2 regions of the Ahrensia sp. 13_GOM-1096m genome follow, and region 2 is predicted to be linked to the other one. Evidence: predicted binding sites of a transcription regulator. Region 2 holds the regulator's gene; the other holds the start of a gene.

Region 1 (9,335 bases), on a different contig from region 2:
CATCGGCAGCATCTTCAAGATTTTCGAGAAGATTGGAGCGGCCGCGCACGATCAGTTGCGATGGTGCGCCTTTGTTGTCGCCTGCCCAAATGGCCAGCCCGCGTTCAACAAGATCAGCGCTCAGCGTATCAAGTTCTTTGCGCGTGTCATCGCGGCGCAAATCAATTTGCTGTTTTGCTTGCTTGAGCGTTTGCCCGCGCACATGATGATTAAGAAAATTGGCAGCTTCGGCCAATTGCGATGCCATGACGCCGCGCGGTATCTCAAGCACACGGTTTTCAACCTCGCCAGAATCCCAGACGATAACGGCCAGCGCTTTGGTTTCTTCAAGGCGCACAAATTCAATGTGTTTCATCGCCTCTTCACGTTTAGCCGCAACAACGAGCCCCGCACCCTTGGAAATATGCGAAAGCATGGTGCTTGCACCGGTTAAGAGCGCATCTGTTGCCTGATCGGGAATATCGCCTTGAAGCTGCTTTTCAATGAGCCTCCGCTCATTTTCCGATGCTGTGCCGTTTTCCATAAAGGCATCAACAAAAAACCGAAGTCCTTGCTCAGTTGGCAGGCGTCCTGCGGAAATATGCGGAGAATATATAAGACCCAGTTGTTCGAGGTCACTCATCACATTACGCACAGAAGCCGGAGAAAGGCTGTTAGGCAGGAGTTTTGACAAGTTTCGAGAGCCCAGCGGTTCACCCGCTTCCAAATAGCTTTCAACAATGCGCTTAAATATATCGCGCGAGCGATCATCAAGATTGTCAATTAAGTCCTGTGGGCGGTTCGGCATGGTTCTCTTTTATCGATCAAGTGGTAACCTCTATATAGAGCCTACATTGCGCCAAGTAAAAGGGTTTGCGGCCCTATGATTGTTGTTATGTTTGCATTAGAAGCCACCAACATAGCTAATTATAAAAGAGGTTCACCATGAAACGCCCTTCCGGAAGAACGCCAGAACAAATGCGCGAAATCAGCTTTGAGCGCGGTTTCTCTAAACATGCCGAAGGGTCTTGCCTTGTAAAGTTTGGCGATACGCACGTTCTTTGTACGGCCAGCTTGGAAGAGCGCGTTCCTGGATGGATGCGCAATACGGGCAAAGGCTGGGTGACAGCGGAATATGGTATGTTGCCACGCGCCACAGGTGACCGGATGCGCCGTGAGGCAGCGTCTGGAAAACAGGGCGGCCGCACACAGGAAATCCAGCGCCTGATTGGCCGCTCTATGCGCGCAATTGTTGACCTTGAAGCGCTTGGTGAGCGCCAAATCACAATCGACTGCGATGTTATTCAAGCAGATGGTGGCACGCGCACAGCGGCAATCACGGGCGGCTTTGTAGCGCTTTATGATTGTCTTGATTGGATGCATTCGCGCCAAATGGCCTCGAAAACCCGCGTTATTAAAGATCATATCGCAGCGATTTCATGCGGTATCTATGAGGGCGAAGCCGTCACTGATTTGGATTATGCGGAAGATTCAAATGCTGAAACAGATGCAAATTTCGTGATGACCGGTTCTGGCGGCATTGTTGAAATTCAAGGAACGGCAGAGGGCGCTCCCTTTAGCCGCGAAGAGTTCGATAAGCTTTACAATCACGCAGATAACGCAATCCAACAATTGGTTGCCATGCAGAAACAGGTTTTAGGAATCGAATAATGAGCCGTCGTCTGGAAAAAGGTAAGCTTGTCATTGCCACGCATAATGCCGGCAAGTTGAAAGAAATTCGTGAGTTGATCGAACCTTTTGGCTTCGAAGTCACATCTGCGGGTGAATTGGGTCTACCTGAACCAGATGAAGACGGAACAACCTTTGAGCATAATGCACGCCTGAAGGCGATTGCAGCCATGGAGGCGACAGGCCTTCCGGCTTTGTCTGATGATAGCGGCCTATGTGTTGATGCGCTGGATGGTGATCCGGGCGTTTATACAGCCGATTGGGCCGAACTACCCGATGGCACACGCGATTTTGCAATGGCCATGCGTAATGTCGAAGAAAAGCTTCAAGCTAAGGGCGCAAATACGCCAGACCAAAGAACTGGCTCTTTTAATGCAACGCTTTGTCTTGCTTGGCCCGATGGGCACTGTGAGTTCTATAAAGGTGTTGCACAGGGGCATCTTGTCTGGCCACCGCGCGGTGATATCGGGTTTGGTTATGATCCTGTTTTTGTGCCTGAAGGCCATGAACGCACATTTGGCGAAATGACATCGCAGGAAAAGCACGGCTGGAAGCCCGGCCAGCCAGATGCCTTGTCGCATCGTGCACGCGCATTCCAGATATTTGCTAGAGAAGCCCTTGGTGTTGAATAACATCAATGGTGATGACGGAACGCCGGGTTTCGGCGTTTATTTGCATTGGCCGTTCTGCGCGGCCAAATGTCCTTACTGTGATTTTAATAGCCATGTGCGTCATAAGCCCGTCGATCAGCGTGAATATGTGACGGGTTTTTTAAGTGAAATGGCTGCCATGCGCGATGAAACTGGCTCGCGCAACGTTACTAGCGTGTTTATTGGCGGCGGAACGCCTTCGCTTATGGAGCCTCAAACGGTTGAGGCTTTACTGGACGGTATTGCAAAATATTGGGGCCTGCCTGACGGCATTGAGATTACGATGGAGGCCAACCCTTCATCGGTCGAAGCAGATCGGTTTCGTAGCTATCGGCTCGCAGGCATCAACCGTGTTTCGCTGGGCGTACAATCGCTCAATGATGCTGATTTGCAGTTTTTGGGGCGTTTGCACAATGTTGAAGAAGCAAAAATAGCCATTGGCTTGGCACGGGATATTTTCCCGCGCCTGTCTTTTGATTTAATTTATGCACGGCCAAAACAGACATTGGAAGCTTGGGAAGCCGAGCTAAAACAAGCTATTTCCTATGCGGCGGATCATTTGTCATTGTACCAATTGACAATTGAAGACGATACGCCGTTTCAAGCGCTTCACCGTGCAGGAAAACTAATCATTCCCTCTGATGATTTGGCCGCTGATCTTTATGATGTCACAGAGCGCGTTACGCGCGATGCAGGCTTGCCCAATTACGAAGTGTCAAACTATGCCGTGCCGGGCGCAGAATCGCGTCATAACCTGACCTATTGGCGTTATGGTGATTATGTTGGCATTGGTCCGGGTGCACATGGCCGGTTTACGGCAGATGATGGCTTTAAAAATGTGACGATTACCGAGCGCATGCCTGAGCGCTGGTTGGAGAAGACCCGTGAGAACGGCCATGCGATTGTTGAGCGTGAAAAGCTGGATCGGCAACAACAGGGCGATGAATTGCTACTCATGGGGCTGCGCCTTGTTGAAGGTTTGGACGTTGTTCGATTTGAAGAACTGAGCGGTCGGGAATTTAATCAAGAAACACTCAATAATCTGGCAATGGATGGTTTGATTGAGCCTGTGTCCAACACGCGCTTGCGGGCAACGCAATCTGGACGCATGGTGCTCAACAGTGTTGTTGCGAGTTTGGCAAGTTAATGGGCGATCATTCTTACATAATTTCAGGTCACGAAATCAGCGCGCCTCCGTTAGAGCCTGCGCTTTATCTGGTTTCCACACCGATTGGTAATTTAGGCGACATGACAATTCGCGGGTTGGAAACGCTCGCGGCGTGCGATGTGCTGGCTTGTGAAGACACGCGAATCACGCGGCGATTGCTCGATCGTTACGGCATCGCGCAAAAGCCTTATGCTTATCATGAGCACAATGCGCAGAAAGTTGGCCCTAAGCTGATCGAACAGCTCAGCGCTGGAAGATCGGTGGCATTGGTCTCCGATGCGGGCACGCCGCTTGTTTCTGATCCAGGCTACCGATTGGGGCTAGAAGCGCGTGAAGCGGGCTTTCGCGTTATCCCTATTCCGGGTGCATCGGCCGTTCTGGCTGGTTTGGCAGCTTCCGGATTGCCGTCCGATGATTTCAGGTTTGTCGGGTTTCTGCCAAACAAGGACGGCACGCGCCGCAATTTTCTTGAAACCTTGTCACATGTTCAATCCACATTGATTGCGTTTGAAGCGCCAACACGTTTAGCCAGCTCACTAAAGGCGATCAGCGATGTAATGGGGCAAGACAGAATGATCTGTGTCGGGCGCGAACTAACCAAGCGCTTTGAAACTGTTTTGACGATGAAAGCCAGTGAAATGTCAGAGCATTTCGAAGGCGAAACAATTAAGGGTGAGATCGTTATCCTTATTTCTCCATCGCAAACAGCAGACTCACCAACCTCTGACGAAGATGTAGATGCGATCTTAAAATCCTTATTGCAAGAAATGTCTGCATCCAAAGCGGCAAAAGAAGCGGCAAAAATGACAGGTCTGCAAAAGTCTGATCTTTATGCGCGGCTTTTAAACTTCAAGGATAATGATGGCTGAGGGCGCAAGCAATAGACGTCGCGCCTACCGCAAAGGCCACCGCGGAGAGTGGCTGGCGGCGCAATGTTTGCGGCTTAAAGGCTTTCGTATCGTTGCCAAACGTTTCAAAACAAAATCAGGTGAAGTTGATATTATTGCGCGCCGCGGTAAATTGATTTTAATGGTGGAAGTTAAAGCGCGTGATAATGTTGAACAGGCTATGGATGCCGTAACACAGACGGCGCTGCGCCGGATTGCAGCAGCAGGCGATGAATGGCTCATAAAGCAGAAAAATTACGCTTCATTGTCGATCCGTTACGATTTAATTGCTTGCCTGCCAAGGCGTTGGCCCATTCATATTCCTGCCATCTATATGCCGTGAAATATGTAACTTGAATAAAGACGCTCACTAAAACGTAATAGCTCAAGGATTGTAATTTCGTGTTGCAGAGCGCACTTAGAAAAAAACTGATTATAGGAATAAAGACATGGCGCTGAAAATCGCAATCCAAATGGATCATATCGCAAATATCTCAATTGCTGGCGATACAAGCTTCGCTTTGGCCCTTGAGGCTCAGGCGCGCGGCCATGAGCTTTATCATTATACGCCTGACCGCCTGACAATGAGCGGAACAGATGTAACCGCTGCGATGGAAAAATTAGAAGTCCGTGATGTCGAGGGCGACCATTTCACACTTGGCGATAAAGTACGCACAAGTCTGCGCGATATGGACGTGGTGTTGCTGCGACAAGACCCGCCATTTGACATGAATTACATCACAACAACACATATGTTGGAAATGGTTCACCCTGACACATTGGTGGTGAATAATCCGCGTTCTGTGCGCAATGCGCCTGAGAAAATATTTGTGATGGAATATGGCGATCTCATGCCAGAAACTATCGTGACGTTGGATTTAGATGAAATCCGCGCATTTCGTGAAAAGCACGGCGATATTATTTTAAAACCGCTTTACGGCAATGGTGGCGCTGGTGTGTTCCATTTGCGTGAAGGCGACCGCAATCTGACATCCTTGATGGAAATGTTTTCGCAATTGACACGCGAACCCATTATTGCCCAGCGCTATTTGAAAGATGTGCGCGCTGGCGACAAACGTATTTTGTTGATTGATGGCAAGCCGGTGGGTGCGATTAACCGCGTTCCTGCTGAAAGCGATACACGCTCCAACATGCATGTCGGTGGACAGGCGGTTGAAACCACAATGACAGAGCGCGAGTTGGAAATTTGTGCGCGTATTGGGCCGGAGCTTGAAAAGCGCGGACTAACGCTGGTGGGCATCGATGTGATTGGTGGTTTGATGACAGAGATCAATGTGACATCGCCAACCGGTGTGCGCGAAGTGAAAAAGTTTGGTGGCGCAGATATTGCGGCTTTGTTCTGGGATGCAATTGAAGCCAAACTCTAACAGAGAGCCTGATTTTTTGGGCACTGTTTGTTCTCATAGCACAACCACATACAACTGAATTGCAACCTACGCACTAATTTGTTCTTGCAATGTTCTTGCAATGTTTTTCAGAGTGTGCGTTTATAAGTGCCGTAGCGCAACCTATGCAAGGTAGGTTGGTGGGATGGCGCATATATTCTAATTTTTATTGCGCCGATATTCTGGGGGCCGAAATGGTTTCACGAGTTTCGACGGTCGCATTTCAAGGCATTGATGCAGTGCCAGTTGATGTTCAGGTTATGGTCGCACCTGGCAAGATGAGTATGCATATTGTCGGCCTACCTGACAAAGCGGTGGCAGAAAGCCGCGAGCGGGTGCAGGCGGCACTCCATGCATCTGGTCTTTCTATGCCGCCCAAAAAAGTAACGATAAATCTTGCGCCGGCAGATTTACCCAAAGAAGGAAGCCATTTTGATTTGCCAATTGCACTAGGGCTAATGGCAGCATTGGGTGCGATCCCGTCCGATGCCTTAGCCAGTTATAGTGTTTTAGGCGAACTTTCCCTTGATGGTACGATTACCGCGGTGGCTGGTGTGTTGCCAGCTGCTATTGCTGCAAATAGCGTGGGAAAAGGCTTGATCTGTCCCTATGATTGCGGCTCTGAGGCTGCTTGGGCAGATAGCGATATGTCTATTCTAGCGCCGGTAAGTTTAATCGGTCTTGCCAATCATTTTAGAGGCACGCAGGTTTTATCGCGCCCTCAGCCCGTTACACGCATAGCAAAATCAACATTGCCTGATCTTGCCGATATTAAGGGTCAAGAAACGGCAAAACGCGCATTGGAAGTCGCCGCTGCTGGCGGTCACAATATGCTTCTTGTGGGTCCACCCGGTTCTGGCAAGTCCATGCTGGCACAGCGTTTGGCATCTATTTTGCCGCCGCTTAGTCCGCGAGAATTGCTTGATGTGTCTATGGTTGCGTCCATTGCTGGCGAGCTTGCAGGCGGTGAATTATCAGATAGGCGGCCTTTTAGAGCGCCGCATCATTCCGCATCCATGGCGGCCATGGTTGGCGGCGGGTTTAAAGCCCGTCCCGGTGAAGTTTCTTTAGCGCACAATGGCGTTCTTTTTCTCGATGAGTTTCCTGAATTCACGCCGCAAGTTTTGGATAGTTTGCGCCAGCCTTTAGAGACCGGAGAATGTATGATTGCGCGTGCGAACCACCGCGTAACATATCCCGCACGCATACAGCTGATTGCGGCGATGAACCCATGCAGGTGCGGTATGGCAGGTGAACCAGGCCATAGCTGCGCACGTGGTGCGCGCTGCAAGACAGATTATCAAGCGCGTATTTCTGGTCCCTTGATGGACCGCATTGATTTGCGTGTTGAAGTGCCGAGCGTATCGCCCGGCGAGTTAATTCGCGCAAAGCCCGGTGAAGCAAGTGCGTCGGTTGCACAGCGCGTTGCCCGCGCCCGTGCTCGGCAATTTGAGCGATATAGCAGTTTGGGTGAGCATGAAATTAACATGAATGCTCATTGCCCAACGGCGCTGATTGAAGATGTTGCCCAAACAGATGAGGGCGGCATGCAGTTACTTGCAGATGCCGCAGACAAGATGAAGTTTTCTGCACGTGCGTACCACCGGATATTGAAGGTTGCGCGCACATTGGCTGATCTTGACGACAAGGATTATGTTGGCCGTATTCACATTGCAGAAGCGATATCTTACCGAATTGCTGGCGATCAATTATCAATTGCCGCATAATATAAAAATAGATTAGCTACTGCGCACTGCAATTGCGGTGGCTGCACCCGCCAAACACATTGCGGCAAAACGGTTAAGCCGATTGAGCGCCTTTGGTGTTTGTAGCAACTTGCGTGCTTTGCCCGCCGCCGCGATATAAGGCAGCAGAGCAACCATCAACACACCGAAAGTTAGCACCACTAGAATTGAAAAGTCCGTTGGTGTGATCGTTGTTAGATCAAGTAGGTTTGGGAGCAGAGCAAGATAGAAAATAATTGTCTTTGGGTTGCCCAAAGTTACAAGCAAACCTGCCAAAAAGCTTGACCATGAACCGCCAGCTTTTTTGGCAGATATTTTTTCCACTGTAATGCCTTCGCGCCAAAACCCCCAAGCCATATAGAGCAAATAGGCAGCGCCAGCATATTTGAGCGCGACGATAACCCATCCAAATGTCGCGGCGATATAAGCCAATCCGAGCACAGCTGCTGCCAGATAAGTCACATCGCCCAGCACAAGGCCAAATAACATGGGTAGGGTTGGCCGAAATCCAGAGCCCAGAGCACGTGCAACCAAGGCAATAATACCGGGCCCTGGAATAGCTGCCGCGATACCCAGCGCCACGGAATAAGTGACAAAGCCTGAAATTTCCATGTCTAAACCCCAGTTGATCCAAAACCACCAGCACCGCGCACTGTTGCGTCAGGCAAGGTTTTACTCTCTTTTGGTTTTAGCTGTGTGACCGGCGCTATAACCAATTGCGCAATGCGCATATTCCGCGAAATTGTAAAATCGTCCTCACCATGATTGATGAGCAGAACCATCAATTCACCGCGATAATCACAATCGATCGTGCCGGGTGTATTAAGGCAGGTAATGCCGTGCTTCAGCGCAAGACCGGATCGAGGCCGTACCTGTCCCTCATAACCATCAGGAATGGTGATAATAAAGCCAGTTGGCACCAAAACGCGTGCGCCGCTTGCAAGCACCAGTGGTTCATTTTCAGGAACCGCAGCGCGCAAATCCATACCTGCAGCGCCCGCTGTTTCATAGCTCGGCAATGCGATGTCTTGGCTATGTGGAAGCCTGTAAAATGGTAATGTCATCATATTGTCCTGATGCAACCCGCCGCGTCTTTCGTCAAGCATCAACAATACCTTCAAAGCCGCCATAGATCATACGCTTACCATCAAATAACTCCTTATGAGATGTCATACGCGGATCTTCCATGATCTTGGACCATGCTGCATCTGCAATCTCTTTTGATGGCCATTGCATCCAGCCAACAACAACGTCTTCATCATCAGATTTTTGTACGGCTTTATGAAATGATGTGATTTCACCATCGGGTACATCGACGCCCCAAGTCTCGATATATTTCATCACTCCATTCTCTTTAAAAAGCGCAGCGACGTTTTCAGCGTGAGTGATGAACTGATCTTTGTTTGCTTTTGGTACGGCAGCTACGTAAATGTTGAAAAATGTCATCTTTCCTCACGATCTCGATATGATTAAAGGCTTTCTATTAAGCGTTGATCTTAACGCGAATACGGGTTTTGTCGATGGGTGACGTTTGACACAAACTTGCTTGCCTGCCATTGGGATGTGCAAAACAACGGATAACAAAATGCCTTCTATAATTGAGACAGAAGCCAAGCGCCGCCGCACTTTTGCGATCATCGCGCACCCTGATGCGGGTAAGACGACTTTAACGGAAAAGCTCTTGCTATTTGGCGGTGCAATTCAGCTGGCCGGAGAAGTTAAGGCTAAGAAAAACCGCACACATTCACGCTCAGATTGGATGAAAATCGAGCGCGAACGCGGTATCTCTGTGGCGACCTCGGTCATGACGT
Region 2 (9,335 bases):
GCTTTGTTAACGCCGTTTTTTACAACCGACCAAAAAGGATCGTTTGCTTGACCGTGGGTAACGACGATGATGTCAGTAGCCATTGCAGGGGCAGCAACTGCTAAAGTCGCAGCAACAGCAACGGATGCTAAAAGTTTATTCATGTGTTTTCCTCCCAAGGGATTGTAGGATGACTAAAATCAGTCACCTCTCCGATATCAGGCGATTCAAATCACCCGATCATTGATGCGGCTGGCGCAATCAGCGCCTCACGCAAATCTGTGTTAGTAGCTCACCTCAACGGCCGAGCCTGACTTGAAACTCTCTGTTGCAGCTTCGGCCATTGCCAATGCGGCAACACCGTCCTCCAGCGTCACAGGAATGTCCGCGCCATCAAGAACAGCGCAAACAAACGCCTCCCATTCGGCGATATAAGCGGGCATGTATCGTTCTAAGAAAAAATATGTCGGTTTGGCTGAAACAACGCCGGCGGCAGTTGATTTCACCATTGTGTTTTCAAGCATGTTTTGAACTTGAAGCAGCCCTTCAGAGCCCAGAAGCTCGACGCGTTGATCATAACCAAAGGTTGCACGGCGACTGTTTTTAATCACTGCGATACGGCCATCATCATAGGTCATGGTAACCACGGCTGTATCAACGTCTCCAGCTTTACCAATTTCAGGATCGACAATTGAACTGCCAACGGCACGAATTGTTGTAGGGCGCTTGCCCATCAAGAAATTAGCCATATCGAAATCATGAATCATCATGTCGCGAAACAGACCGCCCGATACTTTAATGTATGATACAGGCGGCGGTGCTGGATCAAACGAGGTGACAGACAGTAATTCTGCCTTGCCTATTTCGCCTGACGAAAAAGCCTTGCGCACAGCTGCAAAATTGGGATCAAAGCGCCTGTTAAAGCCAATCATAACCGGCTTGCCGGTGGCAGATACGGCTGAAAGGCAGGCCTTTGCACGTTGCAAAGACAGATCGACAGGTTTTTCACACAAAACCGCTTTTCCAGCAGCCGTGGCCGCCTCAATCAGATCGGAATGTGTGTCGGTAGAAGATGCAATAAGGACAGCATCAATGGCAGGATCAGCCAAAATTGATTCGACAGAGCGCGCTTCACATTGATGATCGGCCGCTAGTTTTTCGGCAGCCTGCTGGTTCACATCGGCAACCGCAACTAAAGTTGAACGCGCGTTTCCCGTGATATTGACTGCGTGAACCTGACCAATTCGTCCAGCTCCAAGTAAACCGACCTTAAGCATTCAAACCTCCCATTTTGCAGCTGTTATGCCGCCTTAGTTAAATCTATAAGCATTTTGCACACGTGTGCAAGATATTTTTGCACACGTGTGCAAAATACTGTGGTAGCTTGAATTGGTAGCGTTGCTATAATTATGAAAACACTATGAAAAATGGTCATTTCGACGTAGACACATGAAATCGGAAAATGGAGTTATTGGTTTGAAATCGTCGCCTTCGACTGGGTATGTTACCGCTGATGATGTTGCGACCGCCGCTGGTGTGTCACGGTGGACCGTGAATCGCGCTTTTAAAAAAGATGCTTCAATATCAGCGGCAGCACGAGCGAAGGTTCTCTTAGCTGCCGAGACATTAGGCTACGTTCCAGACCTTAGAGCTGCTTCGCTTGCGTCCGATCATTCCAATCTTGTCGCAATCCTAATTGATGATTTTGCAAACCCACATAAATTGGTCATGCTTGAGCGCCTCACCCGTGTGTTGCGCGGCCGTGGCTGGGATATGATGCTGGTTAACACCTTGGACCGAGATGATGCAGAGCCCGCACTTATGAATGCGCGCCGCCGCCGCGTCGATGCAACGATCCTTATCGGTATCCAGTTTGATGACGAGGTTTTAGAGGCGGCTCACAAAGCGCAGCATTTCAAAAAACTCATTATCTTTGCGCGCTCTTCTGAAAACAAAGACACGATCTCAATATCGGTCGATGACCGCGCGGCCACGCTAGAAATTGCTGAATATGTCCGTGATCGAGGCTATAAGACGCCCTTCTATCTCGCAGGTCCTCGCACGAACTCTGCACATCTATCTCGAAAAGAAACTTTTTTGGATTTTTGGGCCAAAGAGTTTGGCGTCACCTGCGATAGTGTTGCTGTTCCTGCATATGACTCTATCCTTGCCGCTGATATCATCTCTGAAACATTATCTAACAAGCCGGAAAATGAACGGCCCGATATCATTGTGTGCGAAAACGATGCGCTTGCCCTTGGTGCTATTGATGCCATTCGGCACCGCTTAGGACTTCGGGTTCCCGATGATATTGCTGTGATTGGTTTTGATGATGTGCCTCAATGCGAGAGCCCGAATTACCGTCTCACAACGTACCGCCAACCATTGATGGATATGGCCAACTATCTCGTTGATGTTTTGGAGAGTTCAGAAAATTCTCAGCTCGATAAAACTTTTATGGGGCGTTTGGTTGTGCGCGAAAGTGCGTAATCAGTTTCACAAATGTATGATTTTAAAAAGATATTGTTCCTTTCACAGGACTTGCCCTGTCATCAAATGAGCCTCAACTAAATCTTACTGGTTGCAGAACACAAATAGAACACGTATAGATGTTCTTGATTTGTTTTATTGATTCTGGAAACCGCCATGCTGACACGTAAGCAACTTGATCTTCTCGTCTTCATTAATGAACGACTGAAGGAGACCGGTGTTCCGCCTTCCTTTGATGAGATGAAGGAGGCGTTGGATCTGGCATCAAAATCCGGTATTCACCGCTTGATTACGGCTCTTGAGGAACGCGGTTTTATTCGCCGCCTGCCCAACCGTGCCCGTGCATTGGAAGTTATAAAACTGCCAGATGCTATGATGCCCGGTAATGGCGCACGCCAAGCATTTTCACCCAGCGTTATTGAAGGCAGTAAAGGCAAGGCCCCGACCCCAGTCAAATCATCGCCAGCGCATTTTAATGGTGCCAGCAATGATGATAGTGTCGGCATCCCTATGATGGGTAAAATTGCTGCTGGTGTTCCCATTTCTGCTATTCAGCACCAAACACGTTCTATTCAGATGCCACCGGATATGATTGGCAAGGGCGAGCATTACGCGCTTGAGGTGGAAGGCGATTCCATGATCAATGCCGGTATTCTGGATGGTGATACAGTCATTATTCGCCGCACTGATGTTGCCAATATGGGCGATATTGTTGTGGCTCTGGTTGATGATGAAGAAGCAACGTTGAAGCGCTTCCGCCGCAAAGGTGCATCCATTGCCTTGGAAGCTGCCAACCCTGCCTATGAAACACGTATTTTTGGGCCGGACCGTGTTCAGGTTCAAGGCCGCTTGGTTGGTTTGGTACGTAATTACTGATTAATCGCGTTGATAAGGCCCGAGATTTCGGGCTGAACGTGAATATTTGCGGTGTGACTGCCAAGGACGCGCCGCATCTCCTTGTGCAAAGACCGTTTGATATCGCAGCTTATTATTATCCGTTTCATGGGGTTTAAGGATATATATCTCGGCACTGCCGTTGAGTGCTAATTGCTGTGCTGTGATGATAATACTCTGCTGGTTTTTACATGTCGCTGTAAAGGGTGCGAATGCGGCGATTATAATGCCCTCTTGCCTGCAGACCGATGCCCATTGCGCCTTATTCGGTGCCTCAGTGAGATAGGTTACAGTGTAGCCGTGGCCATTGACCTGCCCTTCATAATCGCATCTTTGCTTGCTTTGGCACATAAAGCTGCCTTCGCCTTTATCCGGCAGTTTTAGTGTTTTTGCTTTATAGGCGGCTTGCCATTGCTCTATAATAAATGCGCTGGGGCGTTTACGGTTTACCTTTAACGCTCCGCCTTCTTCATCAATGATTGCAACTTGTTTTGCGTCCTCAGAAATAATCAGCTGCGGTATTTCAAGCGTTGATTGTGCCATATAGGCCGGTATCAGGCACAATAGCCCCAAATATCGAAGCTGCGAACGCAACAAACAGATAATCAGAATTGTCGCGCTCAACCAAATGAGAGCTGCTGGCGACAATGCGCCGGTAGAACCATCCGGTGTGATGTCGGAGACTATTTGGGCGATTTCGATGACAATTTTTACAGACCAGTTCATCGCCCTATAAACATAACCATCCAGCCCAAATGGAATGAGCAATGTGGCAATAATGGCAAGCGGCATTGTGATTAAAGACACAATCGGCATGGCCAATAGGTTTCCCAGCAATCCAAGCATGGCAATGCGCTGAAAATGATATGCTGCAAATATCCCCGTCGCAGTGCCTGCAACCATAGATGTCACAGATAAACCCGTTAAAAATCCTGCTGATGTACGCGTTATGTTTGCGGCCACGCTTTGGCTCTCAACAAATTCCCTGCCTGCTCGGTGGCTTGTCCACCAGGCATAAACGCCTATCAAAGCCAATGTTGCTGCAAATGACATCTGAAAGCTTGGCCCCAGCACAGCTTCCGGCGCGATAAGAATCACAATGATTGCGGCAATTGCCAGATTGCGCATTGTGAGGGCCGACCTGTCAGACAATAGTGCGCCCAACATCACAGCCAGCATGATAAAAGATCGCTGCGTGGCGACGCTTGCACCGGCCAGAAACAGATAGATAATAATTGCGCTAAAACCGGCAATTGCTGCGTATTTCTTGGTTGGCCGGCTTGCTGACCAATTGGGAGAAACTGCGAAAGCCGCGCGCAAAGCAAACATCACGGTGCCTGCAACCAAAGCCATATGCAGGCCAGAGATGGAAAGAATGTGCGCCAAGCCTGATATGCGCAACACTTCATTCGTCTCTTCAGGAATTGCAGCTTTATCGCCTGTGATGAGCGCAGCAGAAACGGCACTCACCGCACTTTTATTGTCGCCCCTTATTCTGTTCGCCAACCAGTAACGGGCACGCTCAACCAACAATATGGGAGTGTTTTTGGTATATTGCGCGCCCAGATCGTTTGTTTTGGGCTGTCCTAAAAAGAAACCATTGGCGCCAATGCCGCTAAAATAATTGTAATACGCAAAATCATAGCCCTGAGGTCTGACGGCACCGGATGGCGGGCGCAGGCGCGCATATCCATGAATTCCTTCTCCGATTTGCGCTTTTTGGAGCGGTTTTCTTGCGGTTAGACGTATGCGCTCTGGTGCGTAGCGCAGCTTTGGCCGCTCTGTTTTGGTCAAATCAATTGTGTAACGCACCGATCCGTTGGGCCGGTTTTCAATTGCCCTGATTTGACCTGTAATACGCGTTGAAACTTCTGAACCCAGCATAGGCGTTGCCAGCACATGCGTTCGCAACTGCATCAAACCCATTGCGCATAAAATGATAAGCGCGGCATTCATGGCAAAACGCATTAAGATTGGCGCATGGCGCAGCGCAATTCGCAAAGCGGCAAAAACAAATAGCGCGGCGGGTATGTTGTGAACGGCAGGTTCAACCGGCAGCGCCATATAGATTGTCACGCCAATAATCATGGTGACAGGAATGAATAGAAATGCTGTGCCCTGCCCGATTTCTATCTGAAGCTGCGCATCAAGCCATTCATGCAACCTTTGGCGAAGCGATAGAGCGCCATATTGTATGTTCTGCTTTTGAAGCTTTTTCGCACTTGGCGTTTTCTCTACAACAACATTGTCTTCAAGCGTTATAATATCGGAATGCAAAGGAATGTCTAAAGGCGTGAAATCATCAAGCTTTAACAACCAGCGTTCATCTGGCTCGAGCGATTTATCTTGTTTTAAATCCCCACGCATGGCGCATCATCCTGCACCGGCCACCCCAAATTATAGCCGCGGGCCGTAACCTAGCGTCAGTTTAGGATAAAACGCAAATTTATCCAGATATTGTCGCCCACGCTTGCACGACAAGGCGGCTGTGCTACATCACACACATCAAAGCGCATATGCTGCGCTCACCCAAATTTGGAGACGTTCTATGACAGCAGGTGTTGTGACCCGCTTTGCCCCTTCGCCAACTGGTTTTCTGCACATTGGCGGGGCGCGGACAGCGCTTTTTAACTGGCTTTATGCAAAACATACCGGCGGCAAAATGTTGCTGCGTATTGAGGATACCGACCGCGCACGCTCTACGGATGAAGCCGTCGAAGCCATTAAAGATGGTTTGACCTGGCTGGGTCTTGATTGGGACGGCGATGTAATTTCTCAATTTGACCGTGCTGATCGCCACCGCGAGATCGCAGAGCAATTGGTTGCCGATGGTAAAGCCTATTATTGCTATGCAACGCCTGAAGAATTGACCCAAATGCGCGAAGAACAACGCGCAGCGAAAAAGCCGCCGCGCTATGATGGTCGTTGGCGTGATCGTGATCCGAGCGAAGCGCCAGAAGGCGTTAAACCTTCAATTCGTATCAAAGCGCCGCAAACAGGTGAAACGCTTGTTGCAGATGCTGTTCAAGGTGATGTGCGTTTTCCCAATGCTGATCTTGATGATCTGGTAATCCTGCGCTCCGACGGCACACCTACTTATATGCTCGCTGTTGTGGTTGATGACCATGATATGGGCGTTACAGATATTATTCGCGGTGATGACCATTTGACCAATGCCGCACGTCAGCAAATTATCTATGATGCGCTTGGATGGCCTATCCCAAAAATGGCTCATATTCCGCTTATTCACGGTCCTGATGGTGCAAAATTATCCAAACGCCACGGCGCTCTTGGTGCGGAAGCTTACCGTGCGATGGGCTTCTTGCCAGTGGCTTTGCGTAATTATCTTGCGCGTTTGGGTTGGAGCCATGGCGATGATGAAATTATGTCTACCGAAGACATGATCTCATGGTTCCAAGTGAGCGACATTAACAAGGGCGCTGCACGCTTTGATATTCAAAAGCTTGAAGCTCTTAATGGTCATTATATTCGCGAAGCCGATGATATGTTTCTCGTTGATTCAATCGAGCAACTCTTGCCTTATCTTGAAGGCGGTGAAGATCTTTCAAAAAGCCTATTTGGACAAAACAAAGAGCGCCTTGTTGCGGCAATGCCAGGCTTAAAAAATCGCGCAAAGACTTTGTTGCAACTCATTGAAAGTACATATTATATTCACGCCTCAAGGCCGCTAAATTTTGATGAAAAAGCAGGCTCTATACTTGATGGCGACGCGCGCGCATTATTGGTTGATGCCCATACAGCTTTAAGCGCAGTAGATGATTGGACTGTTGAAGCTTTAGATGAAGCTGTGCGTGCTTTTGCAGATAGCAAAGAACTTAAACTTGGTAAGGTTGCTCAGCCAATTCGCGCCGCCTTAACGGGCCGTGCAACATCGCCGGGTGTGTTTGATGTTTTGTTCGTTTTGGGCAAGCAGGAAGCGTTAGCGCGTATTTCAGATCAAGCCTCCAACTAAGATATATGAACTTTATTGCATCGCACCAAATAACCCTTTGGGCTAGCTTGGCAGCTTGCCCGAAATGTTCTAGCAAGTGTGCACAGGACAACGGATCTTCGGGTTCGTGCATTGCATGAACCAACGAATGTCCATCATGACGAGGAGTATGAAAACGATGGCTGACAATAAGTCAAAGCTGAATGTCAATTCTAAGGATTACGAATACGAAGTTAAAAGCGGGACTATTGGTCCTGACGTAATCGATATTGGCAAGCTATACGCCCAAACAGGTATGTTTACGCTGGACCCTGGCTTTACATCCACCGCTTCATGTGAATCGCAAATTACCTATATCGATGGTGATGAAGGTGTTTTGCTGCACCGTGGTTACCCGATCGATCAATTGGCAGAACAAGGCGACTTCTTAGAAGTTTGCTACCTTCTTCTTTATGGCGAGTTGCCAACAAAAGCGCAGAAGAAAGACTTTGATTACCGCGTAACGCATCACACAATGGTGCATGAGCAGATGCAGCGCTTTTTCACTGGTTTCCGCCGTGATGCGCACCCAATGGCAATCATGTGCGGTGTTGTTGGCGCCCTTTCTGCGTTTTACCACGACTCAACAGATATTGCCGATGAGCACCAGCGTATGGTCGCATCATTGCGATTGATCGCCAAAATGCCAACAATCGCGGCTATGGCCTTCAAATATCATGTGGGACAGCCTTTCATATACCCACAGAACGATCTGGATTATTCTGCAAACTTCCTGCGCATGTGCTTTGCTGTTCCATGTGAAGAGTACAAAGGAAATCCTGTTCTTGCCAAAGCAATGGATAAAATCTTTATCCTTCACGCTGACCATGAACAAAATGCGTCAACATCAACCGTGCGTCTTGCTGGTTCTTCTGGCGCTAATCCTTTTGCTTGTATTGCTGCTGGTATTGCATGTCTTTGGGGCCCTGCTCATGGCGGCGCGAACGAAGCTGCGCTTAATATGTTGGCGGAAATTGGTCATGTTGACCGTATTCCTGAATTTATCGCCCGTGCGAAAGATAAGAACGATCCATTCCGCCTGATGGGCTTTGGACACCGCGTTTATAAAAATTACGATCCACGCGCTAAAATCATGCAGAAAACCTGTCATGAAGTTCTTACAGAACTTGGCATCAAGGACGATCCATTGCTCGACGTTGCGATGGAACTAGAAAGAATCGCGCTGACAGACCCATACTTCATTGAGAAGAAGCTTTATCCAAACATTGACTTCTATTCAGGCATCACGCTCAAAGCGCTCGGCTTCCCAACAACAATGTTCACAGTGCTGTTTGCATTGGCACGTACAGTTGGTTGGATTGCTCAGTGGAAAGAGATGATCGAAGATCCAGGCCAGCGTATTGGTCGCCCGCGCCAGCTTTATACAGGTTCAGCGCACCGCGATTATAAACCGGTCAATGAGCGCTAAGCGTTCGTTATAAACATTTAAAAAGCCCGGCTTAGACCGGGCTTTTTTTTAGTTCTTTTTACTGAGCAGTTTGGCGATGATTTCAGCTGAATGTTGGCTGGCACCTTTTTCGATGGCCATTTTTTTGCGCACTTCGCTGTACCCTTCCAGCACATATTGCCGCGCGAAAAGTTTTGGGTTCACCAGTTCTTCTATCGACCGTGCCAATACGCCGGCACGGACAAACTCTTCATAAAACTCTTTGATAATCGGCCTATCTACAATGATATTGGGCAATGCTGCCGACCATGTTGTGATCAATGATTTGGCAAGCCGCATGATAGGGTCAACACGGTAACAGCTGATTGCGGGTATGCCTGCTAAAGCCAGTTCCAGCGTCACAGTGCCAGAGGCTGCTAGCGCGACATCTGAACGCCTATAGGCATCAATCTGGCTTGCACGGTCTGTCGTTATCGTGGGCGATACGGGCCAGCTTGCCGTATATTGACGTATACGCGTTTCTAGCCGTGGTAAGGTAGGAAGACAAATATTGAGTTTGTTACCGCGCTCATG

What was found. Region 2 encodes LexA, which represses DNA repair genes until DNA is damaged. Its sites were predicted from a motif close to TGTTCNNNNTGTGTTCNG; they were not measured.
Region 1: N530_RS0108790 (YifB family Mg chelatase-like AAA ATPase) is a predicted target of LexA. The motif match lies at 5,841-5,858, and genes of this name have one in related genera.

The regions. Positions count from the first base shown of each region.
Region 1 is NZ_JIAX01000011.1:194,324-203,658, forward strand. It holds gene hrcA (heat-inducible transcriptional repressor HrcA) at 1-787, opposite strand, end outside; gene rph (ribonuclease PH) at 925-1,650, shown strand; gene rdgB (RdgB/HAM1 family non-canonical purine NTP pyrophosphatase) at 1,650-2,300, shown strand; gene hemW (radical SAM family heme chaperone HemW) at 2,287-3,465, shown strand; gene rsmI (16S rRNA (cytidine(1402)-2'-O)-methyltransferase) at 3,465-4,355, shown strand; gene N530_RS0108780 (YraN family protein) at 4,345-4,716, shown strand; gene gshB (glutathione synthase) at 4,823-5,761, shown strand; gene N530_RS0108790 (YifB family Mg chelatase-like AAA ATPase) at 5,974-7,506, shown strand; gene N530_RS0108795 (LysE family translocator) at 7,519-8,136, opposite strand; gene dut (dUTP diphosphatase) at 8,139-8,630, opposite strand; gene N530_RS0108805 (DUF1428 domain-containing protein) at 8,623-8,970, opposite strand; gene N530_RS0108810 (peptide chain release factor 3) at 9,110-9,335, shown strand, end outside.
Region 2 is NZ_JIAX01000009.1:56,238-65,572, forward strand. It holds gene N530_RS0104135 (sugar ABC transporter substrate-binding protein) at 1-143, opposite strand, end outside; gene iolG (inositol 2-dehydrogenase) at 264-1,256, opposite strand; gene N530_RS0104145 (LacI family DNA-binding transcriptional regulator) at 1,429-2,469, shown strand; gene lexA (transcriptional repressor LexA) at 2,626-3,345, shown strand; gene N530_RS17395 (ComEC/Rec2 family competence protein) at 3,346-5,730, opposite strand; gene gltX (glutamate--tRNA ligase) at 5,912-7,336, shown strand; gene gltA (citrate synthase) at 7,494-8,783, shown strand; gene lpxB (lipid-A-disaccharide synthase) at 8,832-9,335, opposite strand, start outside.